Regions from separate parts of the Aquincola sp. J276 genome, predicted to be linked through region 1. Evidence: predicted binding sites of a transcription regulator. Region 1 holds the regulator's gene; the other holds the start of a gene.

Region 1 (15,296 bases):
CATGGGCACCCACGCCAAGTAGACGGAAGGCACACCACCATGGACATCAATGTTCTTCGCAGCGCCGTGACGCTGTGCGGCCTGGTGCTGTTCATCGCACTGGCCGTATGGGTGTGGCTGCCCACCCGCCGCGCCGCGCTGGACGAAGCCGCGCTGCTGCCCTTCAACGACGACATGCACAAGGAAGGAAGGAGCTCATGAGCGACTTCATCAACAGCGGCTGGGCGCTCTTCGTCGCAGGCGCCACCATCGTCAGCCTGGTGTTTTGCCTGGCCCTGCTGTTCATCGCGGCACGCCGCCGCGTGATGGCCGACGACAACACCACCGGCCACGTGTGGGACGACAACCTGGTGGAGCTGAACAACCCGCTGCCGCGCTGGTGGATGTGGCTGTTCATCATCACGGTGCTGTTCGCCGCCATCTACCTGACCACCTATCCGGGCCTGGGCAGCCACCAGGGCACGCTGGGCTGGTCCAGCGCCGGCCAGCTGGATGCCGAGAAGGCCAAGGCCCGCGAGGCCGCGGCCCCGGTGTATGCGGCCTTCACCGGCAAGCCGGTGGAGGAACTGGCGCGCAACGAGCAGGCCATGGGCATCGGCGAGCGGCTGTTCGCCAACAACTGCGCCACCTGCCACGGTGCGGATGCCCGCGGCAGCAAGGGCTTCCCCAACCTGACGGACCGCGACTGGCTGTGGGGCGGCTCGCACGAGAAGATCGTCGAGACCATCACCCAGGGCCGCCAGGGCATGATGCCGCCGATGGCCGCGGCGGTGGGCGGCTCGCAGGACGTGCGCAACGTCGCCCAGTACGTGCTGAGCCTGTCGGGCGCGCCGCACGACGCCATCGCCGCCCACCTGGGCAAGGACAAGTTCAGCGCCTGCGCGGCCTGCCACGGCCCGCGTGGCCAGGGCAACCCGGCGCTGGGTGCGCCCAACCTCAGCGACCGCATCTGGCTGCACGGCTATGGCGAGGCGGCCATCATCGCGATGATCACCAACGGCAAGACCAACGTGATGCCGGCCCATGGCACGCGGCTGAGCCCGGAGCAGATCAACGTGCTGGCCGCCTACGTGTGGAACCTCTCGCAGCCTGCCACGGTGGCCAAGGCGCCCTGATCCGTCATGTCCGCCCAGCCCAAGCCCACGCGTGTCGTGTGGCTGTACGAGTCCCAGAAGAAGGTCTATCCGCGTTCGGTCAAGGGCTGGTTCGCGTCATGGCGCTGGGCCATGGTGTGGTTCACGCAGATCCTGTTCTACGGCCTGCCCTGGCTGCGCTGGGAGGGCCGCCCGGCGGTGCTGTTCGACCTGGCGGCGCGGCGCTTCTACATCTTCGACCTGATCCTGTATCCGCAGGACTTCATCTACCTCACCGGGCTGCTGATCCTCAGCGCCTATGCGCTGTTCTTCTTCACCGCGGTGGGCGGGCGGCTGTGGTGCGGCTATGCCTGTCCGCAGACGGTCTACACCGAGATCTTCCTGTGGGTGGAGCACCGGCTGGAGGGCGAGCGCGGCGCCCGCATGAAGCTCGATGCCGGCCGCTGGAACGTCGAGAAGCTGTGGCGCAAGGGCGGCAAGCACGCCATCTGGCTGGCCATCGCGCTGTGGACGGGCTTCACCTTCGTCGGCTACTTCACGCCCATCCGCACGCTGTGGGCCGAGGCCTTCACGCTGACCTTCGGGCCGTGGGAGTGGTTCTGGGTGCTGTTCTACGGCTTCGCCACCTATGGCAACGCCGGCTTCATGCGCGAGCAGGTGTGCAAGTACATGTGCCCCTATGCCCGCTTCCAGAGCGCGATGTTCGACCATGACACGCTGATCGTCAGCTACGACGAGAAGCGCGGCGAGCCGCGTGGCAAGCGCGGCCGCGATGCCGACAAGGCCAGCCTGGGCGTGGGCGACTGCATCGACTGCGGCCTGTGCGTGCAGGTATGCCCCACCGGCATCGACATCCGCAACGGCCTGCAGTACGAATGCATCGCCTGCACCGCCTGCATCGACGCCTGCAACGGCGTGATGGACAAGATGCACCAGCCGCGCGGACTGATCCGCTATGCCACCCAGAACGCGATGGCGCTGGACGTGCAGGCGCCCGGCCAGCTGCTGCGCCGCATCGCGCGGCCGCGGGTGCTGGTGTATGGCGCGGTGCTGCTGCTGATCTCCGGCGCGTTCATCGTCAGCCTGATGCAGCGCTCGCCACTGAAGGTGGACGTGGTGCGCGACCGTGCCTCGCTGGCGCGCATCGTCGACGAAGGCCGCATCGAGAACGTCTACCGGCTGCAGCTGATGAACGCCAGCAGCGAGGTGCAGCGCTACCGGCTGGCGGTCAGCGGCATCGAAGGCGCGCAGCTGGCCGAGCATGCGCCACTGGTGCTGCAGCCCGCCGAGGCCCGCTGGTTCGTGCTGCAGGTGCAGCTGCCGCCGCAGGCCGCGCAGTCGCTGGGCAGCGGCGCGCATCCTCTCCGCTTCCAGGTGGTGTCCGAGCCAGGCAGCCTGCCGGCCGACGTCACCGAGAAGTCCACCTTCGTCGTTCCGCGCTGAAACAGGCGCCCGAGGACCCGTCATGAAATCGCTCGATGTGCAACCCGTGATGCCCTGGTGGCGCGTGCCCGCCGTATGGCTCGTGGTGGGCGGCCCCGCCGCGGTGGTGGTGGCCGGCATCGCCACCGCGGTGATCGCGGTGCGCGGCGCCGACCCGGTGGTGGCGCCTTCGGCCATTCCGCGCGCCGTCACGCAGCTCACGGTGGACACGCCGGCACCGGCCCCGGCGCCGCGGCAGGCGCCCGCCGAGCCCGAGGCCCGGCCGTGAGCTTCGCGCTGCGCGCCGTGCTGATCGGCTGGCCGGCCTTCGTGATGGCCGGCGTGCTGGAGATGCTGGTGTTCGCGGTGGTCGACCCCGCCTCGCTCACCTGGTTCGGCCACGAGCCGATCGGCTGGAGCCACAGCGCGGTCTACACCGTCACCTTCCTGATCTTCTGGGCGGTGATCGCCACCGCCGGCGCCATCACCCAGCTGCTGGGCGAGCCGGTGCTCAGCAGGTCGACGCGTTGACCAGCTTGCGCAGGCCTTCCTGATCGGCGATGCGGATATGGCGCTGCTTGACCTCCAGCAGCCCTTCCTCCTGGAACTTGGAGAAGGTGCGGCTGACTGTCTCCAGCTTCAGGCCCAGGTAGCTGCCGATCTCCTCGCGCGTCATGCGCAGCACCAGGGCCGAGGCCGAGAAGCCGCGCGACTGCAGCCGCTGCGTGAGGTTGAGCAGGAAGGCGGCCAGCCGCTCCTCGGCCCGCATGCTGCCCAGCAGCAGCATCACGCCGTGGTCGCGAACGATCTCGCGGCTCATGATCTTGTGGAACTGCCGCTGCAGGTCGGTGAACTCGCGCGACAGGTTCTCCAGCTCGCTGAACGGGATCACGCACACCTGCGAGTCCTCCAGCGCCACAGCATCGCAGTTGTGGCGGTCGGTGCTGATGCCGTCCAGCCCCAGCAGCTCGCCGGCCATCTGGAAGCCGGTGACCTGGTCGCGGCCGTCCTCGGCCGACACGCAGGTCTTGAAGAAGCCGGTGCGCACCGCGTAGAGCGAATGGAAGGCATCGCCGGTGCGGAACAGCGCCGCGCCACGCGGCACGTTGCGGCGCGCATCCACCAGGGTGTCCAGGCGCTCCAGGTCGGGTTGAGAAAGGCCCAGCGGCAGACACAGCTCACGCAGGTTGCAACTGGAGCAAGCCACCTTGAGTGGCTCGATGCGAATGGTAGGTGTGGGGCTATTCACTGCTTAGCCGTCCTGGTTGAGCTCAGTCAAGGATTGTTGCGCGCCCGCCCTCGCAGGCAGTTGCGCCACATCAAGCACGCCAGGCCGGTCCTCCGGCAAAGTTGAATGCGATGAACGCGATCGGTACCACTCTTCGCACCGCCCCCTGGACACCGAGTTGCTGCGCCGATTCGACGTGCCGGGGCCACGGTACACCTCCTATCCTACGGCTGATCGCTTTATTGAAGCTTTCGGCGCTGATGCCCATGCCAATGCGCTGCGGCTGCGCTCGGAAGCCAGCGTGGGCGGGGGCCAGCCGCTGTCGATCTACGTGCACGTGCCGTTCTGCGAATCGGTCTGCTATTACTGCGCCTGCAACAAGGTCATCACCCGCCGGCATGAGCGCGCAGTGCCCTTTCTGCAGGCCCTGGCCGCCGAGGTGGCGCTGCATTCGGATGCGCTGGGGCGCGGCCAGGCGGTCTCGCAGGTGCACCTGGGCGGTGGCTCGCCCACCTTCCTGAACGACGAGGAACTGGCGCAGCTGATGGACCTGCTGCGCGCGCACTTCCGCATCGTGCCGGGGGCGGAGCTGTCCATCGAGATCGACCCGCGCACCGTGGACGCGCAGCGCCTGGCCGCACTGCGCGGCATGGGCTTCAACCGGCTGAGCTTCGGCGTGCAGGACTTCGACGCCCGCGTGCAGCAGGCGGTGCACCGGGTGCAGCCGCTGGAGATGGTGCGCGGCCTGATGCAGTCGGCCCGCGCGCTGGGCTTCAATTCCATCAACGTCGACCTGATCTACGGCCTGCCGCAGCAGACCCAGCTCAGCGTGGCCACCACCATCGCGCAGGTGATCGAACTCCAGCCCGACCGCATCGCGCTCTATGCCTATGCCCACCTGCCTGCACGCTTCAAGCCGCAGCGGCGCATCCATGCCGCCGAGCTGCCACCGGCCGCCGACCGGGTGCTGATGCTGGAAGGCGCGGTGGCGCAGTTCCTGGACGCAGGCTACGTGTACATCGGCATGGACCACTTCGCCCGGCCCACCGACCCGCTGGCCATCGCCAAGCGGCAGGGCCGGCTGCACCGCAACTTCCAGGGCTACAGCACGCAGCCGGACTGCGACCTGATCGGCCTCGGGCCCTCGGCCATCAGCCGCATCGGCGCTTCCTACAGCCAGAACGCGAAGGACCTGCAGGGCTGGTACGACGCGCTGGCGCAGGGACGCTTCGCGGTGGAGCGCGGCCTGGCGCTCAGCCGCGACGACCTGCTGCGCCGCGCCGTGATCATGGCGCTGATGTGCCAGGGCCGGCTGGAGTTCGAGTCCATCGAACTTTCGCACCTGATCTCGGTGCCGCAGCACTTCCGCGAGGAAATCTCCCGGCTGCAACCGCTGGCCGAAGCCGGCCTGGTGGAGCTGGGCCCGGACGCCATCCAGATCACGCCCGCCGGCTGGTACGTGGTGCGCGCCATCGCCATGGTGTTCGACCGCCACCTGCAGTCCGACCGCCAGCGGGAGCGCTTCTCGCGGGTGATCTGATGAGCAGCGGCGCCCTCATCGCCGGCGCACTGGCGCTGGGCTTCGCCAGCTCGCCGCACTGCGGCCTGATGTGCGGCAGCGCCTGCGCCGCCCTCAGCCGCGGCGGCCGCGGCGATGCGGTGGCGCTGCATGCCGGACGCCTGGCGGGCTATGCCGCCGCGGGCGCGGTGGTGGCGGCCAGCATGGGCGCGCTGGGGCGCTGGGCGCAGATGGCGCCAATGCTGCAGCCGCTGTGGAGCGCCCTGCATGCGGCGCTGCTGGTGTGGGGCCTGTGGCTCCTGGCCACCGGCCGCCTGCCGGCCTTCTGGGGCCGCCTGTCGGGGCGCACGCCGGACGGCTGGCAGCGCATGCGCGGGCCGGTGCGCAAGGCCGGCATCGGCGTCGCCTGGGTGGCCTTGCCCTGCGGCATGCTGCAGAGCGCGCTGCTGCTGGCTGCCCTGGCCAATGGCCCGCTGCGAGGCGCCTCGGTAATGGCCGCCTTCTGGCTGGGCGCGGGGCCGGTGCTGTGGCTGGCGCCCGCGCTGTGGCTGCGGCTGGCCGGCGGCGCCGGAGGCGGCCAGGCCGTGGCCGGCGCAGGCGCGCTCGCCCGAGGCTGGCCGGTGCGGCTGGCCGGTGCGGCGGTGGCGGCTTCCTCGGCCTGGGTGCTGGCCGGCGGGCTGATCAGCCGCGCCGTGGCCTGGTGCCTGGCCTGATCACTCCAGGGTGAAGCCCACCTTCAGCGTCACCTGCCAGTGGGCGATGCGGCCTTCCTCGACATGGCCGCGGGTCTCGGTCACCTCGAACCAGCGGATGTTGCGCACCGATTCGGCCGCCTTGGCGATGGCCGTCTGGCAGGCATCCTCGATGCCGACGGTGGACGATCCGGTGAGTTCCAGCAGCTTGTAGACATGGTTGCTCATGCGGGTCTTTCGTAGCGGTGAAGGACGTCCAGCGTAGCGCGGGCGCAAACGATTGGCACGCCCGACGCCCACCGACGAGGCGTGGCATAATTGCAACTCCTAAAGGACTTGCCGGCCGACACCAGCAAGTCCTTCAGCACGTTCTGTCCGCCAGCCGCCGCCCTCTTGTCACTCCGGTGCCCTGGAAATCGCCCGCTTCGGCCTCACGGTCCTGATCCGGCCCCTCGTTCCTCTCGCCCCCTCACAAGCACATGGCCAAAGACGCAGTTAAGACCACCATCGACGCCAACGGGCTGCGTTATCGCAGCAAGGCATCTGGATCGCCCTTCGCCTCCACCGGCGTGTTCAGCGCGGCGACGATGTCGTGTTTCCTGTGCGGCAAGCACCGCACGCGCTCTTCGCTGAAGTCGCGCCGCTTCCTGGGCAAGACCCAGTTCGTCTGCGCTCCGTCGTGCAAGGAAGCGGAAGCCGGCGTGTCGCCGAACGCTGCTCCGGCCACCGCCGCCGCGCCGGCCGCCGACACGCCCGACACCGGCAGTAACAACACCTGATCCCCGCACGGCGGCCCCGGCGCAGCGCGCCGGACTGCACGCCGCCTGCCGGACCGCAACGCCGCCCGTCTCACCGCGGGCGGCGTTGTCGTTTGCGGCCCCCGTTCAGCGGGGCTTCGTCTTCTTGGCGGGCGCGGCCGCCGCCGTCTGCTTGAGCGCATCGGACATGCCGATCAGCACGCCGCTGACCATGGCCGCATAACTCTGGGCGAAGGCCTGCGCGGCCTTGACGCTGGCCGCGCGGCTGTCGCGCAGCGCGGTCTGCATCTGCTCGGCCAGGCCCTGCACCGTCTGCGCGGCCTGGGCGCCGGTGTGGGTGCCGCCCGCCTGCAGCTTGCCCAGCACCTGGGCCCACGGCGCGGCCAGTTGCTCGCCGGCGCCATCCACCGACTTGGCAATGGCCTTGAACATCGTGTCCTCGAGCTTTTCCAGCGTCTCGACGGCCTTCTTCATGTTGCTGTCCTGCAGCGTCACGCCCTGGTCGACGAACTGCTGCAGCGCCACCCGGTTGGCATCCACGGCCTTGAGCAGCGCGTCGTCCATGCCTTGCACCGCATCGGACAGCAGGTTCTCCACATCCACGTCGGGCACCATGTTCTTGGCCGCGCCCGCGCTCACCGCCTGGGCAATGCCCTTGAGCGTGCTGCGGATGTTCTGCAGCGTCAGCTCGCGGCCCTGCAAGGCCTTCAGCGTGGCGTCGAACACCGCCTTGCGGGCCTGCTCGCCCTGCTGGGCACCGGCCTCGGCGAAGGTCTGGATCAGCGCTTCCTGGTCGAAAGGCATCTTGGCCATGCGTGTGTCTCCTGCGGCGTTTGAGGTTGGTCGGACGCTGCACGTTATGCCGCGCCTGCATGGCCGGCTCTCGGCGTAAACCCTGCGGGCGCTCAGTCCGCCAGCGCGCGGTGCACCGCCTGACCGATGGCCAGCGCGGAAGTCAGGCCCGGCGACTCGATGCCGAACAGGTTCACCAGCCCCGGCACGCCATGCTGCGCCGGGCCCTGCAGCTCGAAGTCGCGCGCCGGCTCGCCATCGGCCTGGATCTTGGGCCGCACGCCGCTGTAGGCCGGCTGCAGCGCGCCGTCGGGCAGCGCCGGCCAGTAGCGGCGGATCTCGGCATAGAAGCCATCGGCGCGGCGCGGGTCGACGCGGTAGTCGATCGGCGCGTCGTCGCTCAGCCATTCGGTGTCGGGGCCGAAGCGCGCCTGGCCGCCCAGGTCCAGCGTGAGGTGCACCCCCAGGCCGGCAGCCTCGGGCACCGGGTAGATCAGGCGCGAGAACGGCGCCTTGCCGGCCAGCGAGAAATAGCTGCCCTTGCAGTAGTGCGCCGCGGGCACCAGCGCCTGCGGCAGTCCTTCGATGCGCGCGGCCACCGCCGGTGCGGCCAGGCCGGCGCCGTTGACCACGATGCGCGCGCGCAGCCGCATCGGCTGGGCACCGCCCACGTCGAGCTCGATGCCCTGCGGCACCACGCGGCCGCCGCGCACCGGGCTTTCGAAGGCCAGCATCGCGCCGTGGTCCTCCGCCTCGCCCTGCAGCGCCAGCATGAAGCCGTGGCTGTCGACGATGCCGGTGGAAGGCGAATGCAGCGCGGCGGTGGCCTGCAGCGCCGGCTCCAGGCGGCGGGCGGCATCGCCGTCGATCAGCAGCGCGTCGTGCACGCCATTGGCCTGGGCCTGCTGCAGCAGCTTGTGCAGGTAGGCCTGCTGGCCGGGCTGCGTGGCCACCACCAGCTTGCCGCAGCGGCGGTGGGCGATGCCGCGCTCGGCGCAGTAGGCATAGAGCTGCTCGCGGCCCTCCACGCACCATCGGGCCTTGAGCGAGCCGGGCGGGTAGTACAGCCCGGCATGGATCACCTCGCTGTTGCGGGCACTGGTGACGGTGCCGATCGCGTCCAGCGCCTCCAGCACCACCACCTCGTGACCGGCACGTGCCAGCGTTCGCGCCACCGCGAGCCCGACCACGCCGGCCCCGATCACCACCGCCTGAACCTGTTCGATGTCGTCCTTCATGCCGGCATCATCGGCCAAGCCGTGGCGGATGCGCTTCCGTCAGGCCGCGCGAGCGGCACCGCCCAGGCCCAGGTAGGCCTCGACGATGCGCGGATCGTGGGCCAGCGTGCGGGCCTCGCCCTCGATGGCCACCGCGCCCATCTCCAGCACATAGGCGCGGTCGGCCACCTGCAGCGCGGCCCGTGCGTTCTGCTCCACCAGCAGCACCGACACGCCCATGGTGCGCAGCCGGGCCACCACCAGCAGCACCTCGCGCACGATCAGCGGCGCCAGGCCGAGCGAGGGCTCGTCCAGCATCAGCAGCCTGGGGCGCGCCATCAGCGCACGGCCGATGGCCAGCATCTGCCGCTCGCCGCCGGACAGCGTGGCTGCCAGCTGCGCCCGCCGCTCCTTCAGCCGCGGGAAGATCGCGAACACCTCCTGCATGCGCGCGGCCTGGTCGCGCTGGCCGCGGCGCCACTGGGCAAAGCCGCCCAGCAGCAGGTTGTCCTCCACGCTCATCTCGCCGAACAGCTCGCGCTTCTCGGGCACCAGGCCTACGCCGCGGGCCACCATGGCTTCCACCGTGGGCCGGGCGATGCGCTCGCCACTGAACTGCAGCTCGCCCTGTGAAGGCAGCAGGCCCATGGCGGCGCTCAGCAGCGTGGTCTTGCCGGCGCCGTTGGGGCCGATGACGGTGACGATCTCGCCTTCGCGCACTTCCAGGTTGACCTGGTGCAGCGCCTCGACCGGGCCGTAGGAAACGCAGAAGCTGCGCAGCTGGAGCAATGCCTGACCCGCGCTCATGCCACCGCCTTCTCGGCCAGCGCCGCGCCGGCCAGGTCGTCGGCGCCGCCGAGGTAGGCCTCCAGCACCTTCGGGTCGCGCTGCACCTGCGCGGGCGTGCCGTGCGAGATCACCTGCCCGAAGTCGAGCACGGTGATGCGGTCGGCGAGGTTCATCACGAACTCCATGTCATGTTCGACGATCAGGATGCCCAGGCCTTCCTGGCGCAGCTGCGACAGCAGCTCGGCCAGCTGGTGCTTCTCCTTGTGGCGCAGGCCGGCGGCCGGTTCGTCCAGCAGCAGCACGCAGGGGGCGCCGGCCAGCGCGCGGGCGATCTCCACGATGCGCTGCGCACCCAGCGGCAGCGAGCCGGCGGCCTCGTCCACATAGGCACCCAGGCCGCAGCGCTCGATCTGGCGGCGGGCCTCGGCCAGCAGCGCGGCTTCCTCCGCACGGTCCAGCCGCAGCATGGCGGCGAACCAGCCCTTGTGGCCGCGCCGGTGGGCCCCGAGGGCCACGTTGTCCAGCACGCTGCGCTCCTTCAGCAGCCGCACATGCTGGAAGGTGCGGCCCATGCCGCGGGCAGCGAAGGCGCGCGAGGGCTGGCCCACCATCGGCTGGTCCATCAGGCGGACCTCGCCTTCGGTGGGATCGTCCACGCCCGAGATCATGTTGAAGAAGGTGCTCTTGCCGGCACCGTTGGGGCCGATGAGCGCATGCACCTCGCCGGCGCGGACGTCCAGCGCCACCTTGTGGTTGGCCACCAGGCCGCCGAAGCGCTTGGTGACTTCGCGCGCGGCCAGCAGCGTCTGCCCGCGCGGCGGCAGCGTGGGCTGCGGCAGCGCGGCATGCGCCGCAGCCTGCGCCGTGGCCGTCGGCCGGGCCTTCATGCCCGGCAGCAGCCGCGCGGTGAGCGCGGACAGCATCGGCCACAGGCCGTCGGCATACCGCTGCAGCACCAGCAGCATCAGCAGGCCGAAGGCCACCACCTCGAACTGGCCGCTGGCGCCCAGCAGGCGCGGCAGCCAGTCCTGCAGCTGCTCCTTCATGAGCGTGATGAGGGCCGCGCCAAGCACCGCGCCCCACAGGTGGCCGGCACCGCCCACCACGGCCATGAACAGGTATTCGATGCCGATGTTGAGATTGAACGGCGTGGGGTTGACGAAGCGCTGCTGGTGCGCATAGAGCCAGCCCGACAGCGCCGCCAGCATCGCCGCCAGCACGAACACCCGCAGCCGGTAGCGGCCGGTGTCGATGCCCATGGACTCGGCCATCACGCGGCCGCTCTTCAAGGAGCGGATGGCGCGGCCCTCGCGGCTGTCCAGCAGGTTGGACAGGGCCCACATCGCCAGCAGCACCACCGCCCAGATCAGCACGCCCAGCGGCCGCGGCGCGATCAGGGACAGGCCGCCGATCTCGATCGGCGGGATGCCGCCCATGCCGGTGTGGCCGCCCAGGAATTCCAGGTTGCCGAACAGGAAGTACAGGCTCAGGCCCCAGGCGATGGTGCCCAGCGGCAGGTAGTGGCCCGACAGCCGCAGCGTGACGGCGCCCAGCACCCAGGCCACCGCGCCGGCCACCGCCAGGCCGAGCAGCAGGCCCAGCCAGGGCAGCAGCGGCGAGCCGGGCATGCCCAGCATCTGCGCGCCGGCGGTGCCCAGCCAGCCGGTGCTGTAGGCCGCAAGGCCGACGAAGGCGGCCTGGCCGAAGGAGGTCATGCCGGCCACGCCGGTCATCATCACCAGGCCGATGGCTACCAGCGCATACAGGCCGATGTTGTTGACCAGCGTGATCTGGAACTCGGGCAGCAACGCCAGGCCCAGCGCCAGCAGCGCGACGAAGGCAAGCGGCAGCAGACGACGCATCACTCGTCCTCCTCGACATGGCGCGTGCGCAGCGAACGCCACCACAGCACCGGAATGATCAGCGTGAAGACGATGACCTCCTTGAAGGCACTCGCCCAGAAGGACGAGAACGACTCCAGCAGCCCCACCAGCAGGGCGCCCACCACCGCCAGCGGGTAGCTGGCCAGCGCGCCGATGATGGCGGCCACGAAGCCCTTGAGGCCGATCAGGAAGCCGGTGTCGTAATACACCGTAGTGATCGGCGCGATCAGCAGGCCCGAGATGGCGCCGATGAGCGCGGCCAGGGCGAAGCTGAGATCGCCGGCCAGCTCGGTGGGAATGCCCATCAGCCGCGCGCCGGTGCGGTTGATCGCGGTGGCGCGCAGCGCCTTGCCGACGATGCTGCGCTCGAAGAACAGGAACATCGCCAGCATCAGCAGCGCGGCCACGCCCACCACCACCAGCGACTGGCCGGTGAGCGGAATGCCGCCCAGGTCCATGCGAAGGTCGGAGAAGGCCGGCGTGCGCGAGCCCTCGGCACCGAAGAACAGCAGGCCCAGGCCCACCAGCACGCCGTGCAGCGCCACCGAGACGATGAGCAGCATCAGCACCGTGGCATGGGCCAGCGGCCGGTAGGCCACGCGGTACAGCAGCGGGCCCAGCGGCGTGACGATGAGCAGCGTGAGCACGGTCTGCGCGGCCAGGCCGGTGGGCCGGGCCAGCAGCACCCAGGCCGCGGCGATGGCCGGCATCACCACCGCCCACAACAGCGTGCTGCCCCACTCCACCTGGCGCCCGCGCGAGGCACGCCAGGCCTCCACGGCCAGCACGAACAGCCCCAGACCGACGCCCAGCCACAGCGTGGGCGGCGTCTTGCCCAGCTGCAGCGCGGCCATCGACAGCGCACCGAAGGCCACCAGCTCGCCCTGCGGAATGAAGATCACGCGGGTGACCGAGAACACCAGCACCAGCGTGAGGGCCAGCAACGCATAGATGGCACCGTTGACGATGCCGTCCTGGCCCAGCATCAGGGCGATCTGGAAGTCCATTTACTCGGTCACTCGCTCAGGTACTTCCAGGTGCCATTGGAGATGGTCACCATCACGCGGCCGCGCTGGTCCAGGCCGGCATGGTCGGTGGCCGACATGTTGAACACGCCGTGCGCGCCGGGCAGGTCCTTCACCTGTTCCAGCGCATCGCGCAGCGCGGCGCGGAAGGCCGGCGTGCCGGGCTGGGCCTTCTTCAGCGCCTCGGTGGCGGCGGCCTGCATCAGCAGGCCGGCATCCCAGGCATGGCCGCCGAAGGTGGACACCGAGCCCTTGCCGAACTTGGCCTCGTAGGCGGTGACGTATTCGGTGGCGCTCTTCTTCACCGGATGGCCGGCCGGCAGCTGGGCGGCCACCAGCATCGGGCCGGCGGGCAGCAGCGTGCCTTCCACGTCCTTGCCGCCCACGCGCAGGAAGTCGTTGTTGGCCACGCCATGGGTCTGGTAGATCTTGCCCGCATAGCCACGCTCCTTCAGCGCCTTCTGCGGCAGCGCGGCCGGCGTGCCCGAGCCGGCGATCAGGATGGCGTCGGGCCGTGCCGATACCAGCTTCAGCACCTGGCCGGTGACCGAGGTGTCGCTGCGGTTGTAGCGCTCGGTGGCCACGATGTTGAGCTGCTTGATGCCCACGGCCTTCTGGAACTCCTGCAGCCAGCCTTCGCCATAGGCATCGGCAAAGCCGATGAAGCCCACCGTCTTCACGCCATTGGCGGCCATAGTGCTGGGCGATGGCCACGGCCATCATGATGTCGTTCTGCGGCGTCTTGAACACCCACTTGCGCTTCGGGTCGCTCAGCGGCTCGACGATGCGGGCCGAGGCGGCCATCGAGATCATCGGCGTGCTGCTCTCGGCGGCCACGTCGATCATCGCCAGCGAGTTGGGCGTGACGGTGGAGCCCAGCAGCACGTCCACCTTGTGCTCGGTGATCAGCTTGCGGGCATTGGTCACCGCGGTGGTGGTGTCCGAGGCATCGTCCAGCACGATGTAGTTCACCTTCTGGCCGCCGATCTGCTTGGGCATCAGCTCGATGGTGTTCTTCTCGGGGATGCCCAGCGACGCGGCCGGGCCGGTGGCCGAGACGGTGACGCCGACGGTGATGTCGGCCTGCGCGGCCAGGCCGGCGGTGGCCAGCGCGGCGGCGATCAGCGTGTGCTTGAAGAATTTCATCGGGCTGTCTCCTTGGGATGGATGGGGGAACGCGGAACGCGCGGCGCCGGCTGCGGTGTATTCACCGCATGCAGGCCGCCGAAGAACAGGTCGGCCACCAGCGGGGCCATCGCTTCGTGATTGAGGGCGCCATCCGGCTTGAGCCAGGTGAACATCCAATTGATCATGCCGAACAGCAGCATCGTCAGCGGCTTATCCAGCTGCTGCGCCGCCAATGCCGGCCGCACCTCCACCAGCGTGCGGGCGAAGGCATTGACCACGCGCCGCTGCCCGTCCAGCACCTGCTGGTGAGCTTGCGGATCGAGGAACTTCACGTCCTCCGTCAGCACCCGGTGGTGGTGCTGGGCATCGGCGTATTCGCGCACGAAGCGGCTGATCAGCAGCCGCAGCCGCTGCTCGGCCGGCAGCGGCATGGCGCCCACCTCGGCCACCAGCGCCTCCAGCCGGCCCACGTGGCTCTGCGCGATCTGCGCCAGCAGCTCGGCCTTGTCGCGCATGTAGTGGTACAGCGTGGCCTTGGACACGCCGCAGGCCGCGGCCACCTGGTTCATGCTGGTGCCGGGGTAGCCCTGGTGGGCGAACAGCGCCGCCGCCTGCGCGAGGATGTGCTCGCGCTGGTCGTCGTAGGTGGCAGCTCGGGTGCGGGCCATGCGGGCAGCTTGTCTAGACAGGTGCCGGCGCGCTCAGCGGCCGCGGCGGTCGATCACGCGGCGGGCCTTGCCCACCAGCGTGCGCTCGATGGAACCGGGCAGCCCCACGTTCACCCGGGTGCTCACGCCGATCAGCGTCTTGATGCGCTGCTGCAGCTGCCGCGCCACGGCCTGGCAATTGGCCTCGGAGGCATCGGCCTCGGGCAGCATCTCGCAGCGCACTTCCACTTCGTCCAGCGTGCCTTCGCGGGTGACGACCAGCTGGTATTGGCCGCCCAGCTGGCCATGTGCCAGCACGAGCTCTTCCACCTGCGTGGGAAACAGGTTCACGCCACGGATGATCAGCATGTCGTCGCTGCGGCCGACGATCTTGCCCATGCGCCGCATGCTGCGCGCGGTGGGTGGCAGCAGCCGCGTCAGGTCGCGGGTGCGGTAGCGGATCACCGGCAGCGCCTGCTTGGTGAGCGTGGTGAACACCAGCTCGCCCTCGCTGCCGTCGGGCAGCACCTCGCCGGTCTCGGGATCGATGATCTCGGGATAGAAGTGGTCTTCCCAGATCACCGGGCCGTCCTGCGTCTCGATGCATTCGCTGGCCACGCCGGGGCCCATCACCTCCGACAGGCCGTAGATGTCGACCGCCGACAGGCCGGCGCTGGCCTCGATGTCGCGGCGCATCGCCTCGGTCCAGGGCTCGGCGCCGAAGATGCCCACTTTCAGCGAACTGGCCGCCGGGTCCAGGCCCTGGCGCTTCATCTCCTCGACGATCACCTGCATGTAGCTGGGCGTCACCATGATGATGTCGGGCTTGAAGTCGGTGATCAGCTGCACCTGCTTCTCGGTCTGGCCGCCGCTCATCGGCACCACGGTGCAGCCCAGGCGCTCGGCGCCGTAGTGCGCACCCAGCCCGCCGGTGAACAGGCCGTAGCCGTAGGCGATGTGCACCATGTCGCCGCGCCGGCCGCCGGCGGCGCGGATGCTGCGCGCCACCAGGTCGGCCCAGGTGTCGATGTCCTGCTGCGTATAGCCCACCACCGTGGGCTTGCCGGTGGTGCCCGAGGAGGCATGCACCCGCACGACTTGC
Region 2 (15,296 bases), on a different contig from region 1:
CGCTGGGGCTGCGGCCTTCGGAGGTCTTGTACCTGCGGGTGCTGCCGCCGGTGTGAGCCGCCGGATGACCGGCCGCACAAAGCAAAGGGCCACCGTGGGGTGGCCCTTCTCGCTACCGGGCGTGCCAGCGTCATGCTGGAACGACGGGGTCTTGGCGCCGGTCACGGGTTCCGGGATTCCGCCCAATGGTGCGGTCGGTTGTTCGCCTCGTTCAGCTGTGCATTGTGCTGACCTGGCGCCGGCCTGATCGCAGGAACAGGCCGGTTGCCGACGTGCTGTTTGATGCCGCCGCCGCGTAGGACGGCACCTACAGGCCTTCGCGCGCACGTCCGGTGGCGGAACGAAAAACCGCGCGCGAGCATCTCACCCATCGATCTTTGGTCGGAATCAGGAGTCACCCATGACACAGCACGCAGAGATCGTCGGCGAAGTCTTCTACCGTGAAGGCGACGGCGCGCAGATCGCCATCCGCCCCGGCCCCATCGAGGTGGAATTCACCGAGCGGGACGCCACCCTCAGCTGGGAAGAAGGCGAGGCCCGCGGCCTCACCGCCATGCCGTTGACCGACTACAAGCGCTACGTCGCCGAAGGCGCGATACGCACCCAGGAAGCGCCGGCCGCATGACGCACGGCGGGTAAGCTCCGGCCCGTCCCGGCCGGCGCCTGCCCGCAGGCATGGCAGGCCGCAGCGTGCGGCCGCCTGGCCGGTGGCCATCCCACCTTCCAGGAGTGTTTGCCATGCGTCTCGCCCTTGCCGCCCTCCCCTTGCTGGCGGCCGCCCTCGCGGCACCGGCCGCCGCCCTTGCCGCCGATGCGGTGAAGGTGGGCTTCATCAGCACGCTGTCGGGGCCCGGCGCCGCGCTGGGCATCGACATCCGCGACGGCTTCAACCTGGCGCTCAAGCACACCGGCAACCAGCTCGGCGGCCGGCCCGCCGAAGTGATCGTCGCCGACGACCAGCAAAGCCCCGACGTCGCGCGCCAGCTGGCCGACCGCATGCTCAAGCGCGACAAGGTCGACTTCATGACCGGCATCGTGTTCTCCAATGTGATGCTGGCGGTGGGCCCGCCCACCTTCGCGGCCAGGACCTTCTACCTCAGCGCCAATGCCGGCCTGTCGCAGTACGCGGGGGACCAGTGCAACCCGTACTTCTTCAGCGTCAGCTACCAGAACGACAACCAGCACGAGGCGGTGGGCAAGACGGTGCAGGACAAGGGCTTCAAGAAAGTGGCCCTGCTGGCGCCCAACTACCCGGCGGGCAAGGATGCGCTCACCGGCTTCAAGCGCTTCTACAAGGGCGAGGTGGTGCAGGAGATCTACACCCGGCTGGGCCAGCTGGACTATGCGGCCGAGCTGGCCCAGGTGCGTGCGGCCAAGCCCGAGGCGATGTACATCTTCCTGCCGGGCGGCATGGGCATCAACTTCGTCAAGCAGTACGTGGCCTCGGGCATGTCCAAGGACGCCACCCTGTTCGGCCCCGGCTTCTCGGCCGACGAGGACGTGATCGGCGCCGTGGGCGAACCGATGCTGGGCATGTTCAACACCTCGCAGTGGGCGCACGACCTGGACAACGCGGCCAACAAGCGCTTCGTGGCCGACTTCCAGAAGGCCTACGGCCGGCTGCCCACGCTGTACGCGTCGCAAGGCTATGACGCCGCGATGCTGATGGACGCGGCGGTGCGCGACGCCAAGGGCAAGCTCGACGACAAGCAGGCACTGCGGCAGGCACTGAAGGCGGCCCGGTTCAGCTCGGTGCGCGGCGGCTTCCGCTTCGGCGCCAACCAGTACCCGGTGCAGGACTACCACCTGCGGGTGGTCACCAGGGACGGCCAGGGCCGCATCACCAACCGCACGCTGGGCACCGTGTTCAAGAACCACGTGGACGCCTACGCCAGCGCCTGCAGGATGTCGTGAGCGCGACGCTGCTGGCGGAGCAGGCCCTCAACGGCCTGCAGTTCGGGTTGATGCTGTTCCTGCTGGCCGCCGGGCTGACGCTGGTGTTCGGCATCATGGACATGATCAACCTGGCCCATGGCTCGCTGTACATGGTGGGCGCGTACCTCACCGCCGCGGCCACGCAGGCCAGCGGCTCCTTCCTGCTGGGGCTGGGTGCCGGCATCGCGGGCACGGCCCTGTTCGGCGTGGCGCTGGAGCTGGCGGTGCTGCGGCGCCTCTACCAACGCGACCACCTCTCCCAGGTGCTGGGCACCTTCGCCATCCTGCTGATGTGCAACGAAGCGGTGCGCATGCTGTGGGGGCCGCAGCCGCTGATGCTGAACCTGCCCGCGGCGGTGGCCGGGCCGGTCGAGCTGTGGCCGGGCTTCAGCTACCCGGCCTTCCGGCTGGTGATCATCGCCGCCGGCCTGCTGGTGGCGCTGGGGCTGTACCTGGTGATCACGCGCACGCGCATCGGCATGCAGGTGCGCGCCGGTGCCAGCCACCGCGAGATGGCGATGGCCATGGGTGCCGACGTCAAGCGGCTGTTCACGCTGGTGTTCGCGGCCGGTGCCGCGCTGTGCGCCCTGGCCGGCGGCCTGCTGGGCCCGCTGCTGGCGGTGCAGGTGGGCATGGGCGAAAGCATCCTGATCCTGGCCTTCGTGGTGGTGGTGATCGGCGGCATCGGCTCGGTGCGCGGCGCCCTGGTGGGCGCGCTGCTGGTGGGCATGGTGGACACCGTGGGCCGCAGCTTCGTGCCCTGGGCGCTGGCCGGACTGCTCGGCCCCGCGGCCGCGTCCGGCGCCGGGCCGGCGCTGGCATCCATCCTGATCTACCTGCTGATGGCGGCCGTGCTGTTCTGGAAGCCGCAGGGGCTGTTTCCGGCGCGGGGGTAGCGGGGGCTGGGGGGCGGCGGGTCGGGGTGCCAGATCATCTCGCGGCTGCCCAGCCTGGATACCGCCAACCCGGCCTCGTCGTCGGGCAGGCTGAACAGCAGCGTGCCATCGGGCGCCAGCACGTGGCTGCCGCCCAGGCCCCTGCCGTCCGGTGTGTTCAGCGCATGGGGCCAGTTGCATTGCACCAGGTGCGCCGCGCTGTGGCGGGCCAGTGCCTGGGGCAGCGGCAGGTAAGCCGTCTCGGGTGGCTGCGGCCGCTGGGTGACGATGCTGGGCCAGAGCAGCAGGTCCAGCATGCCCGGCGGGTACTGCTGCTGCGGCGCCATCAGCCGACCGCTTCACTTTTTGCGTCTGGACAGACCCGCCACCGGCGGTGCTGTGCATAGTGGGCCGATGCCAGCCGATGCCGACTCCCTCCCCGCCGCCACCGCCCGCGTGCTTGCGCTGCAGGCATGGCTGCAGGCCACCGAAGGCGGGCCGGTGCAGCTGGTGGAAACGCACATCTCCTGGGTGCTGCTCACCGCCACGCAGGCCTTCAAGCTGAAGAAGCCGCTGCAGCTGTCCTTCGTCGATTGCGCCACGCTGGCGCGGCGGCGCTTCTGCGCCGAAGAGGAGCTGCGCCTGAACGGCCGCCTGGCGCCGGAGATCTACCTCGGCCTGCTCGAGGTGCACGCCACCCCTGCCGGCCCGGTGCTGGGCGATGCCCCGGGGCCGGTGGTGGACGTGGCGGTGCAGATGCGCCGCTTCGACGACGCGGCGCTGTGGAGCACCCGCGTGGCCGCCGGCACCCTGCTTCCTGCGCATGTGGATGCGCTGGCGGCGCGGCTGGTGGCCTTTCATGCCGAGGCCGCAGCGGCACCGGCGGACGGACCCTGGGGCACGCCGCAGGCGCTGAACGAGGTGATGGGCCGGCTGGTTGCGGGCCTGGACGCCGCCGAGCAGGCCGCCACCGTGAGCCACTGGCCGCCGCTGCGCGCCTGGCTCCGGCAGCAGCTGGCTGCACTGGCACCGCAGTTCGAGGCTCGCCTGCAGGCCGGCCGCGTGCGCGAGGGCCATGGCGACCTGCACCTGGCCAACCTGCTGGCCTTCGATCGCCCCACGCCCGCCGCCACCGCCTTCGACGGCATCGACTTCGACCCCGCGCTGCGCTGGGTGGACGTGATGCACGACATCGCCTTCGTGGTGATGGACCTGCTGGCGCATGGCGCACCGGCGCTGGCCTGGCGCTTCCTCGATGCCTGGCTGCAGGCCGGCGGCGATCACGAGGGCCTGCCGCTGCTGCGCTTCTACCTGGTCAGCCGCGCGCTGGTGCGGGCCCAGGTGGCGGTGCTGCAGGCTGCGCAGGGCCGGGCCGGCCCCGCAGGCTGCGACATGGCCGGCTACCTGGGCCTGGCGCACCGCCTGGCCTTCGGTGAGGACGCCCGGCTGGCGCTGATGCACGGCCTGCCGGCCAGCGGCAAGAGCCAGCTGGCCGAAGCCCTGCTGCAGGCCGCCGGCGCGGTGCGCCTGCGCTCCGACGTCGAGCGCAAGCGGCTGCACGGCCTGGGTCCGCTGGCCGACTCTCGCCGCGCCGGCCTGGACCTCTACGGGCCCGACGCGCACCGCCGCACCTATGCGCGGCTGCACGCGCTGGCCGAAACCGCGCTGCGCGCCGGCTGGCCGGTCATCGTCGATGCGGCCTTCCTGCGCCGGGACGAACGCCTGCGCTTCATCGCGCTGGCCCGCTCGCTGGGCATGCCGGTGGCGCTGATCGACTGCCAGGCGCCGATGCCGGTGCTGCGCCGGCGCATCGCCCACCGCCTGGCCAGCGGCGGCGATCCTTCCGAGGCCGATGAAGCGGTGCTGGCAAAGCTGGCCACGCTGGCCGAGCCGCTGGCGCCCGACGAAGGCGCGCCCTGCCTGCCGGTGGACACCACGCAGCCGCCCTGCCCTGCCGACCTGGCCGCACGCTGGCAAGCCCTGCGCTGAGGCCGACGCGGCACGCCCCGCCGCTGCTTGCGCCAGATCAAGCAGCCGCCCGCAGCCGCGCCGAACAATGCCCGCAACACCGCCGCACCAGGAGCCTTCCATGACCTACCGCAGCATGCTCGTGTTGCTCGACCAGGACCCGCTGTGCGCGGCCCGCATCGACGTGGCCATCCGCCTGGCGCGCAGCTTCGAGGCCCACCTGGTGGGCCTGGCGCCCACCGGCCTGATCGACGTGCCGGTGATGCCCGAGATCGGCGGCAACTTCGCCGAACTCACCGAGCTGGCCTGGACCGAGATGCGCAGCCGCGCGCACGCCGCCGCCGCTGGCATGCGCGAGGCCTGCGCCGCCGCTGGCCTGCCTTCCTTCGAGACGGTGGTGGACGAGAACGACGCCGCCGCCTCGCTGGTGCGCCATGCGCATTGCAGCGACCTGGCCATCGTCAGCCAGGCCGACCCGCGGGTCCGCGGCCATGCGGCGGTGCAGGCCATCGTCGAGCAGGCGGTGCTCTACAGTGCGCGGCCCACGCTGGTGCTGCCCTATGCCGGGCACTTCGATCCGGTGGGCCAGCGGGTGCTGGTGGCCTGGGACGACAGCCGCGAAGCCACCCGCGCCCTCACCGACGCGCTGCCGCTGCTGCGCCGCGCGCGCACGGTGGAGGTGGTGTGGTGGAACGAAGGCGGCATGGCCGACGACACGCCCGCGGCGCAGCACCGGTTGAAGTCACTGCAGCAGTGGCTGGCCTGGCAGGGCGTGATGGCCGACGTGGCGGTGGAGACCACCGACATTCCCATCGGCGAGGCGATGCTCTCCCGCGCGGCCGACCGCGGCAGCGACCTCATCGTGATGGGCGCCTACGGCCATGCACGCTGGGCCGAGAGCATGCTGGGCGGCGCCACGCGCAGCCTGCTGCTGACGATGACGGTGCCGGTGCTGATGTCCCATTGACCCCGGAGGGGCCCGATGACCTCGGCCCTGCAGTACCGCCGCGGGAACGTCTTCTTCTTCAGGTAGGCAGCGCGCGCACCAGCAGCACCGGCACCGGTGCCAGCCGCAGCACCTGCTCGGCATCGCTGCCCAGCAGCAGCCGGCCCACGCCGCGCCGGCCATGGGTGCCCAGCACGATGAGATCAGCCGGCCACTGCCGGGCTTCGGTGACCACCGCGTCGCACACGCGGGTGGCGAAGCGGTCGCACAGCACCGTATCCACCGGCACGCCGGCGGCCTGCACCCGGGCCGCGGACTCGCGCAGCACCGCTTCGCCGGCCTCGCGCATCAGCGGCACCACGTCGGCCATGAAGGCGGTGCCGGTCTCGAAGCCGCTGGCGAAGGTGAGCTCGTCCACCACATGCAGCAGCCGCAGGCGCCCCCGGGTCAGGCGCGCCAGCGCCACCGCTTCGTCCAGGCCGCGCAAGCCTGTGGGGCTGCCGTCGACCGGCACCAGGATGTGTTGATAGGACATGGCTTTCACCTGCAGCAGCCGAGGGCGGGCGGCCAGTGTGGATTGCGCGCCGGCGCCAGCCCTTGATGCCGGTCAAGCGCGGCACGGCAGCCGGCGTGCAGCCGCGGCGGCACGGCCTACAGTGCAGGCACATCCATCCACCACCCGGAGCACACATGACCAACGTTTCCCAGGAACACGCGATGCAGGACCGCATCACCGAAGGGCTGCGCCATGCGGTGGACGAGGCGGATGCGCTGATCAAGGGCGGCCTGAAGCAGGGCGATGCCGAGGCACAGGCCTTGCGCGACCGCCTGGCCGCGCGCCTGGCCCGCAGCCGCGAGCAGCTGCAGGAGCTGGAGGAGGTGGCGATGTACCGCGCCCGCCGCGCCGCCCGGCTGGTGGACGAGCAGGTGCACAGCCATCCGTATGCGGCCGTGGGCGTGGCCGCCGCGGTGGGCGTGATCGCCGGGCTGCTGGTCGCGCTGTCCCGCCGCCGCTGAGTGCCTCACGGACCGGGCCGGCATGCGGGCGCGCCGGCTCAAGTCGGGCCCGGGCGGGCCGATGACAGGCCTTCCTGAGCTCGAACGCGGCGCTCGCGCACCGCGTCCCGAACCGTGCCCGCCGTACCTCCGCCCCTGCCCCTTTCCGCGCCGCTGCGTGCCCACCGCGCGGCGCCGGCCCGCATCATCGGCGGAGGCCGCGGTTGAAGCCGCTGGTGGAGGCGCTGGAGCGCCGCCTGGCACTGGAGCGCGCCGCCCGCAAGCAGGCGCAGGCCGAGCTGGCCGAGGCCCGTGCCCGGCTGGACCGGGTGGTGGCCGAGCAGGAGGAAACCATCCGCGCGCGCACCGGGGAGCTGCGCCAGGCGCGTGACGAGGCCCTGGCCGCCAGCAGCGCGAAGAGCGCCTTCCTGGCCAACATGAGCCATGAGATCCGCACGCCGCTGACCTCCATCATCGGCTTTGCCGAGCTGCTGATGCAGCCGGTGGCCAACCCGGTGGACCGCGAGGAGGCGCTGCGCACCATCATCCGCAATGGCCGGCACCTGCTGGACGTGATCAACGACATCCTCGACCTGGCCAAGATCGAGACGCAGCAGGTGGACCTGGAGCAGATCGACCTGCCGCTGCCGCTGCTGCTGCGCGACATCAATGCGCTGGTGTCGGGCCGGGCGGCCGAGCGCTCGCTGGCCTTCCAGGTGCAGCCCTTCCTGCCGCTGCCGCCGGTGCTGCGCACCGACCCCGTGCGGCTGAAGCAGATCCTGCTGAACTTCATCAGCAATGCCATCAAGTTCACGCCGCGTGGCAGCGTGACGCTGGAGCTGCACTACGACGCCGAGGAGCCCGCCATGCGCTTTGCGGTGGTGGACACCGGCATCGGCATGTCCGAGGCGCAGCAGGCGAGGCTGTTCCAGCCCTTCTCGCAGGCCGACCTGACCACCACCCGCAAGTTCGGCGGCACCGGCCTGGGCCTGTACATCTCGCACCAGCTGGCGGGCCTGCTGGGCGGGCGCATCAGCGTGCAGAGCCAGCCGCAGGCGGGCAGCCGCTTCGAGCTGGTGATGCCGCTGGCCGCGCCGGTGCCGCGCGCCGAGCTGCTGACGATGGAAGGCGACCTGCTGTACTGGGGCCGCGGTGATTTCGAGATCACCTCCATCGCCGTGCCCGAGCTGGCCGGCCGCGTGCTGCTGGCCGAGGACGGTGCGGACAACCAGCGCCTGCTCAGCGCCTTCCTGCGCCAGGCCGGCCTGGCGGTGACGGTGGCCGCCAACGGCAAGGACGCGGTGACGCTGGCGCTGCGCCAGGACTTCGACCTGATCCTGATGGACATGCAGATGCCGGTGATGGACGGCGAGACCGCCACCCGCCAGCTGCGCGCCAGCCGCTGCAAGACCCGCATAGTGGCACTGACGGCCAACGTGATGAAGGCCGACGTGCAGCGCTACCACGAGGCCGGCTGCAACGACGTGCTGGCCAAGCCCGTGGACCGCGAGCGCTTCTACCAGGTGATCGGCGAGCACCTGGGCGTGGCCTACGAGGACGATGCCCAGGAAGCCGCCTTCCAGGCCGAGATGGCCGAGCTGCACCAGGCCTTCCGCGCCGGCCTGCCGGCGCAGATCCAGGGCATGCGCGATGCGCTGCGTGCGAGCGACTGGCAGGCCCTGGGCCGGCTGGTGCACGTGCTGCGCGGCACCGCCGGCTCCTTCGGCCATGCGCACCTGACCGAGCGCGCCACCGAGGTGGAGCTGGCGCTGCGCGCCGGCCATCCGGTGCGTGCGGCGGTGCTGTGCGAAGGACTGCTGCTGGAAGCCGCGGCGGTGCTGCGGCGGGTGCCGGCCTGAAGCGCCGGCGGCTTCAGCCCGGCAGGGCGAAGCGCTGTTCGGGCAGGTCGCGCAGCCAGGCCAGCGCGTGGGGCGCAGGCATCGGGCGGGCCACGAACCAGCCCTGCACCTCGGTGCAGCCGGCCTCGCGCACCTGCGCCAGCTCCTCGGCGGTTTCCACGCCTTCGGCCACCACGTGCATGTCCAACGAGGCCCCCAGCATCGCGCAGGCCTTGACGATGCCCTGCTTGCTGCGGTCGGCCTCCAGGCCGTGGATGAAGGCGCGCTCGATTTTCAGCTCCGAGAACGGGATGCGCGAGAGCTGGAAGAAGCTGGAATAGGCGGTGCCGAAATCGTCGATGGCCAGGTTGAAGCCCAGCATGCGGATGCGGCCGGTGTTCTCGATGACCGAGGCCAGGTCGGCCATGGCGTCGGTCTCGGTGATCTCGATGGTGATCCAGCTGGGGTCCAGCTGCACATGGTCCACCGCCGCGGCCAGCTCCTGGCAGAAGGCCAGGTTGGACAGCGACTGCATCGACACGTTGATGGACGCGCTGACGGCCATGCCCTCGCCCAGGCAGGTGGCCACGAAGTCCACCGTGCGCCGGGCCATGTGCAGCGTGGCCTGGTCCAGCAGGTGGTGGCGCTGCAGCGCGGCCACCAGGCGGTCCGGCATCACCAGGCCGCCGTCGGCATCGTGGGCGCGCATCAGCGCCTCGAAGCCGATGATCTCGCCGGTGGCCAGGCGCAGCTTGGGCTGCATCCAGGGTTGCAGCACGTCGCGGTCCAGCACGGCCAGCAGCTCGTCGCGGCACAGCTCGGGCAGCGGCGCGGTGTCGGCCGCCATCGGCTCGGGCGCGGGCCGGCGGTAGGCCAGCACCTGCCGGGTGATCTCCTCGGCGGTGGTGGGCAGCTCGGCCATGCCGGCCAGCGCCAGGCCGCAGGCGGCGGCCAGGTTGATGGCGGCGCGGATCACCGCGCGCTGCTGCCGGCTGACGACGAACAGCGCCGGCGCATCCGTCCGGCGGGCCAGCAGCCGCATCAGCTGGAAGCCGTCGCCGTCGACGAAGCGCAGGCCGGTGACCAGCACCTGCGGCAGCGGCTGGCCGCCGGCCAGCAGCCGCTTGATGCCACGCAGGTCGTGCACCACGGCGGCCACCTCGGCGCCGCCCTCACGCAGGGCCTGGGCCAGGCCGGCGGCGATCTTCGGCTCGTTCACAGCCACCCACACGCGCACCGCGGCGCCGGCCACGCGGTCAGAGCACATGGCAGAGCTGCCGCACGTCCTGGAAGGAGATGGGCTTGATCAGCAGCTCGTTGAAGCCGGCGGACAGGATGCGCTGCTTGTCCTCCGGCATGCTGTGGGCGGTGTAGGCCACCACCGGCAGCGCGGTGAGCTTCAGTTCCTCGCGGATGCGGCGGCACACCTGCTCGCCGCTCATCTGCGGCATGCGCAGGTCCAGCAGCACCAGGTCGTAGTGGCGCTCGGCCAGCCGGGCCAGCGCGGTGCCGCCGGCGTCCACTACCTCGGCCTGCCAGCCCAGGCGCCGCAGGAACATCGCCACCAGCTGGCTGTTGAGCTGGTTGTCGTCGACCACCAGGGCCAGCGGAGCGGACTTCTCGGGCTCAGGCATGGAGCGCATCCTCGGGAACGGAAGGGGGTGCGGAAGGCAGGGCGGGCGGCAGCGCCAGGGGCAGCCGCACGGTGGCGGTGGTGCCCTGGCCGGGGCTGGAGGCCAGCGCAAGCTGCCCGCCCAGCAGCGCAGTGAGTTCATGCGCCAGCGGCAGGCCGAGGCCGGCGCCCTGGCCGGCATGGTCGAAGCTGGCCATGGCGGTCTCGAAGCGGTTGAACAGGCGCGGCAGCCGCTCGGCCGCGATGCCGATGCCGGTGTCGCCGATCTCGATCAGCAATGCCGGCTCACCCCGCAGGCCGGCATCGGCGCGGGCGATGAGCGACACCTCGCCTTCGGCGGTGAACTTCAGCGCATTGCCCATGAGTTGGTCCAGCACCTGGCGAAGCCGCGCCGCATCGGTGCGCAGCACCGCGGGCGTTCCGGGCTGCAGCGCCATCCACAGCCGCAGGCCGCGGGCCTGGGCGTCGGGCGCATGGCGGGCGTGCACGCCGCGCATCAGTTCCTCCACCGTGACCGCCGCGGGCTGCAGCGTCATGCGGCCGGTCTCGATCTTCACCAGGTCCAGGATGGTGTTGACCAGCCCGTGCAGCTGGCTGGCGCTGGCATGGATGACGCCGCCGTGCTGGCGCGACTCGGCGTCCTGGCTGGTGTCCCGGATGGTCTCGGCAAAGCCGAGGATGCCGTTGAGCGGCGTGCGCAGCTCATGCGAGACGGTGGCCAGGAAGCGCGTCTTCAGCTGGCTGCCGGCCTGGGCCTCCAGGCGGCTGGCTTCCAGCTGCGCCATCAGCAGGCCCTGCCGCCGGGCATGGCGCACCAGCGCCGCCACGAATCCGAGCACGATCAGCGTGGCCAGCGCCCCGGCGGCCATCGCATTGCGGCGCAGCTCGGCATAGGCGGCCATCACGTCGCTGCTGCCCATGCCGGTGAAGACGATGAGCCCGTGCGGATCCAGCCGGCGGAAGGCCCAGTGGCGCTCGATGCCGTCGATGGGGCTGCGGGCCACCAGCGTGCCTTCGCGCCGGGCCATGGCGGCGCGGAACAGCGGGCTGCCTTCGATGCTGCGCAGGTCAGGGGCTTCGTCCGGGCTGGCGCTGGCCCGCACCACGCCGTCCTGGCCCACCAGCGCGATGGCGCCGTGCAGGCCCAGGTCCACGTCGGCATAAAAGCGGGTGAGGTACTCGGGCGACAGCGACAGCACCACCACGCCGCCGAAGCGGCCGTCGGCCAGCGTGATGCGGCGCGTGAGCTGGATGGACCAGCGCTGCGACACGCGACCCAGCACCGGCTTGCTGACGAAGAGCTCGTCGCGCGTGCGCTGGGTGTGCACCCGGAAATGCTCGCGGTCGCGCAGGTCCACCCGCTGGAAGGGCTGGGTGGAATGGCTGACGTAGCCATCGGGGCCGATGACCGACACCAGGTGGTACTCGGGCCCGACGATGCCCTTGAGCCCCAGGTAGCTGCTGAGGTCGAGCGCGGCGCCCTTGTCCAGGTATTCGTGGCGGGTGAAGCGCACCGCCTGGTCGGCGCCGTCGAGCGTCTTGGCCGTGTGCTCGGCAAAGGCGCGGCTCAGGTTGGTGAGGTTGCGCTGGGTGTAGGCGCGCACCGTGGCCTGTTCCTCGTCCAGCTCGTAGGTGATGCCCAGCCACAGCGTGCTGAGCACGAACACGGCCAGGCCGATGGCCACCGCCGACTGGCGCAGGGCGGCCAGCCAGGGCCTGCAGCGCGCGGACAGGCGCCGCGGCGGGTGGAGAGGACGGGCCGGCCGGCGGCGCGGGCGACGCTGCGGTGGCTCCAGGGTGGTCGGGGGACGGCATCGGCGGCCTGGGGGCCGGAGGCCGGCCTGCATCCCGGCGGAAGGCGGGACGATGGCTGTTTATCGGCGCCCGGCGGCCGCCACTTGAGGCAGGGCGGGCGCCCCGGCCGCTTCAGCGCGCCGGGCTGCCGTCGCCCAGTTGGGCGGCAATGGCCAGCAGCTGCTGCGGCGTTGGCCGGTCCCAGTCGTCGCCGATGGCACCCACCGCGTAGAAGCGCACCATCTCGGCCACCACCAGCGCATGCTGCCAGCCGCTGGTCTGCAGCCGCTTGCGGATGGACGGGTGCACCTGGCGCGCCTCCATGTCCTCCAGCAGCGCCTGCGAGAGACGAGCCTGCTCCTCGGCCGACAGGCTGGCGATGTCGCGCACGATCTGCTCGCGGCGGTGGCGGATCCAGGCTTCGGTCCAGCGGGCCTCGCGGCGCGCCTGGGCGGCGCGGTCTTCCTCGGTGCGGGCCGGTGCGGCGCCATCGGCCGCGCCGGCGGCAGGGGCGTCGTGCCGCTCGGCAGCGGCCTTGGCGGCGCGGGTGGTGGCCTCGCCCGACAGCAGCGCCTTCAGGTAGCGGAAGGGATCGCGCAGCGGCTCGGGGAAGGCGGTTTCCAGCCGCTTGCGCAGCGCCTCCAGCCCGGTGGTGAAGGCCTGCATGCCGTAGGCCTCGATCAGCTCCTCGGCCCGGTTGTCGTCGATGCCCAGGGCGCGCGCCTGGCTCACCGCCGCCAGGTCCACCGGCTCGGGCGGCTGGCGCGGCGGCAGCGCCTCGCGCGCCTTGGGGCGGATCAGGAACTGCAGCTCCGAGACGAAGCGGCCGGCCTTGTGCTCCACCAGCTCCACGTCGATGTCGGTGATGGCGCACACCTCGGCGATGGCGGGCTTGAGCGTGTCGCGCTTGAAGATGCGGTATTCGAGCTTGGCGGTCTTCTCGTTCTCCGGACGGCCGCTGAGCACCGGGCGCCACCAGGCCCAGGCCTGGCGCGAGGTGCGGCCGATGTCCTTGTAGCGCGAGCAGATCTCGTACAGCGCGATGCCGGCATGCGAGCGCAGCTGCGAGATGATTTCCAGCGACAGCCGCGCGAACACGGTGGGCTGCAGCAGTTCCTGCTTCAGGTTGACCGCGTACGACCACTCCACCCACACCTGCCCGCGGATCTTGCTGAGCCGCGCATGCGCCAGCAGGCCGCTGACGTTCCAGGTGGTGCCCTCCCCCGTGGTGGGCGACTGCCACTCCACGGTGGTGGACACCATCGCGCGCAGGTGCTTCTTGATCAGCTCCTGGTCGTTGGAGTCGAAATCGACGCCACGGATGATGCGTTCCAGCGGTGCGCTGAACACGTCCTTGTCCAGGCCCTGGGACTGGGCCTCGAACAGCAGCACGTTGTAGCTCTTGCGGCCCAGCGAGGTGATGCGCTGGGACTTGGGCACGATGGCCAGCGTGTTGACCGGCTTGCGCAGCGGCACCGTGATTTCGGCCACCGCAGGCCGCGCACGCAACGATCGCCGAGGCGCGGGCGCCGCCGGATCGGCCGCCGCAGCCACCGGGGCCGGCGCCGGCGAGGTGAGGACAAGCTCGGACGTCATGGCCGCGACTGTAGCGGAGCCCGCGGCTGATGTGAGGCGGCTTCTCACATGAATGTTCGGCACTGCGAATCGAAGAGTTTCCCGAAAATCCTCACCTCAGCAGGGTTCCGTGGGCGCCTGCGCTTCCCGAAAATGCTCACCTCACGCCGGCTGGCGTACCTGCCGCGGAGGGTTTTCGGGGGCAACAACGGCTCTTGCAAGCCACCGAAATGCCGTGAAACGCCTGTGGAACGTGGTTGAGCCGGCCTCCCGAGCCCGCTCCGCGGCTTCCCGAAAATTCTCCGCCGCCCTCCTGTTGGCCCTCCATGAACTTCCTGCAAAGCCTCCGCCGGCTACCGAATCCACTCACCTGATGTCATGTAAGTCATTGATTTGATTGGGAAATCTGGCCCGTAAAGGTATTAAAGGGCTTGAAGGTGTTGAACTCAATAAACCCATGGCGTTGTGGAAGCCTAGCGGCCCTCATACAGTCTCCATCGAGCGCCCAGCCGTTTCTGCTTTGCAAGCGGTCCGGACGTTGACAGAATCGACTCCCAGAGCAGGCTAAACGTCAAGCCTGCAAGGTTTGTGAAACCAGGAGCGTTCTGTTGGACCACATGACAATCAAGCCTCCACGGCCCATTCCGTTGGAAGGCATCCGCGACCAGGCCGACCGCGCCGTCGCAATGATGGGAGAGATCCGCGCGGCCATGCTGGCGCCCACCGCCCGCAAGTCGCCGCCCGTCTTTAACCTGAGTCAGCTGGCCGCGATGCTGGGCATCGAGAAGGGCTCGCTCAGCCACCGCATTACCCGCGGCGACCTGCCTGCCGGTCGACTCAACGATGCCGGCAGCCGGCGTGAATTCAGCCTGGCCGAGGCCCGGACCTGGATCCGCGAGTACCGCAAGGAGTGGCTGCGGCCCGCGGGCGGCGAGGCGGTGACCATCGCCATCGGTAACTTCAAGGGCGGTGTCTCCAAGACCACCACGGCGGTGACGCTGGCCCAGGGCCTGACGCTGCTGGGCCACAAGGTGCTGGTGATCGACACCGACCCGCAGGGTTCGCTGACAACCTTGTTCGGCATCCTGCCGGACACCGAGGTGGAGGAGGACGACACCATCCTGCCGCTGACCATGGGCTCGGAAACCTCGATCCGCTATGCCATCCGCCCCACCTACTGGGACGGCATCGACCTGGTGGCGGCTGCACCGATGCTGTTCGGCGCCGAGTTCGCCCTGCCCGCGCGGCAGACACAGGAACCGGGCTTCGAGTTCTGGCGTGTGCTGGACCTGGGGATCGACGACGTGCGGGACGAATACGACGTGATCGTGATCGACACGCCGCCCTCGCTGTCCTACACCACCATCAATGCGTTCATGGCTTCGAACGGCATCATCATGCCGCTGCCACCCAACGCACTGGACTTCGCCTCGGCGTCGCAGTTCTGGAGCCTGTTCGCCGATCTCACGTCGGAGCTGCTGACCAAGCGCGGCTTGACCAAGGAATTCGACTTCATCCACGTGCTGCTGGCGCGGGTCGATTCATCGGACGCGGCCAGCAACATCGTGCGGCAATGGATCGGCCAGACGTACGCCGAGAAGGTGTTGCCGGTAGAGATTCCGAAGACCGCCGTGGCCGCGACCACCAGCGCGGAATTTGGCACCGTGTACGACATCGCACGCTATGACGGTAGTGCCAAGACCTTCAAGCGGGCCCGCGATGCCTACGACACCTTT

Evidence for each region. Region 1 encodes FNR, which switches genes on or off when oxygen is low (the NO sensors DNR and NnrR bind a similar motif). Its sites were predicted from a motif close to TTGATNNNNATCAA; they were not measured.
Region 2: the regulator FNR is predicted to act here: its motif matches at 4,827-4,840, upstream of LRS14_RS26950 (universal stress protein).

Annotation. Positions count from the first base shown of each region.
Region 1 covers NZ_JAJONC010000001.1:271,060-286,355, reverse strand. Annotated here, with positions in the region: gene ccoO (cytochrome-c oxidase, cbb3-type subunit II) at 1-22, shown strand, start outside; gene LRS14_RS01370 (cbb3-type cytochrome c oxidase subunit 3) at 40-201, shown strand; gene ccoP (cytochrome-c oxidase, cbb3-type subunit III) at 198-1,115, shown strand; gene ccoG (cytochrome c oxidase accessory protein CcoG) at 1,122-2,537, shown strand; gene LRS14_RS01355 (hypothetical protein) at 2,560-2,805, shown strand; gene LRS14_RS01350 (hypothetical protein) at 2,802-3,047, shown strand; gene fnr (fumarate/nitrate reduction transcriptional regulator Fnr) at 3,028-3,744, opposite strand; gene hemN (oxygen-independent coproporphyrinogen III oxidase) at 3,923-5,284, shown strand; gene LRS14_RS01335 (sulfite exporter TauE/SafE family protein) at 5,284-5,976, shown strand; gene LRS14_RS01330 (dodecin) at 5,977-6,183, opposite strand; gene LRS14_RS01325 (hypothetical protein) at 6,435-6,734, shown strand; gene LRS14_RS01320 (DUF6781 family protein) at 6,840-7,526, opposite strand; gene LRS14_RS01315 (NAD(P)/FAD-dependent oxidoreductase) at 7,619-8,761, opposite strand; gene LRS14_RS01310 (ABC transporter ATP-binding protein) at 8,783-9,529, opposite strand; gene LRS14_RS01305 (branched-chain amino acid ABC transporter ATP-binding protein/permease) at 9,526-11,373, opposite strand; gene LRS14_RS01300 (branched-chain amino acid ABC transporter permease) at 11,373-12,401, opposite strand; partial or broken gene LRS14_RS01295 (ABC transporter substrate-binding protein) at 12,410-13,565, opposite strand; gene LRS14_RS01290 (TetR/AcrR family transcriptional regulator) at 13,562-14,215, opposite strand; gene paaK (phenylacetate--CoA ligase PaaK) at 14,249-15,296, opposite strand, start outside.
Region 2 covers NZ_JAJONC010000002.1:1,946,157-1,961,452, forward strand. Annotated here, with positions in the region: gene LRS14_RS26920 (GNAT family N-acetyltransferase) at 1-56, shown strand, start outside; gene LRS14_RS26925 (hypothetical protein) at 401-625, shown strand; gene LRS14_RS26930 (ABC transporter substrate-binding protein) at 739-1,914, shown strand; gene LRS14_RS26935 (branched-chain amino acid ABC transporter permease) at 1,911-2,831, shown strand; gene LRS14_RS26940 (hypothetical protein) at 2,768-3,157, opposite strand; gene LRS14_RS26945 (bifunctional aminoglycoside phosphotransferase/ATP-binding protein) at 3,225-4,799, shown strand; gene LRS14_RS26950 (universal stress protein) at 4,900-5,745, shown strand; gene LRS14_RS26955 (universal stress protein) at 5,804-6,259, opposite strand; gene LRS14_RS26960 (glycine zipper domain-containing protein) at 6,415-6,741, shown strand; gene LRS14_RS26965 (ATP-binding protein) at 6,945-8,579, shown strand; gene LRS14_RS26970 (EAL domain-containing protein) at 8,593-9,825, opposite strand; gene LRS14_RS26975 (response regulator) at 9,815-10,192, opposite strand; gene LRS14_RS30480 (ATP-binding protein) at 10,185-11,876, opposite strand; gene LRS14_RS26985 (replication initiation protein) at 12,118-13,581, opposite strand; gene LRS14_RS26990 (AAA family ATPase) at 14,178-15,296, shown strand, end outside.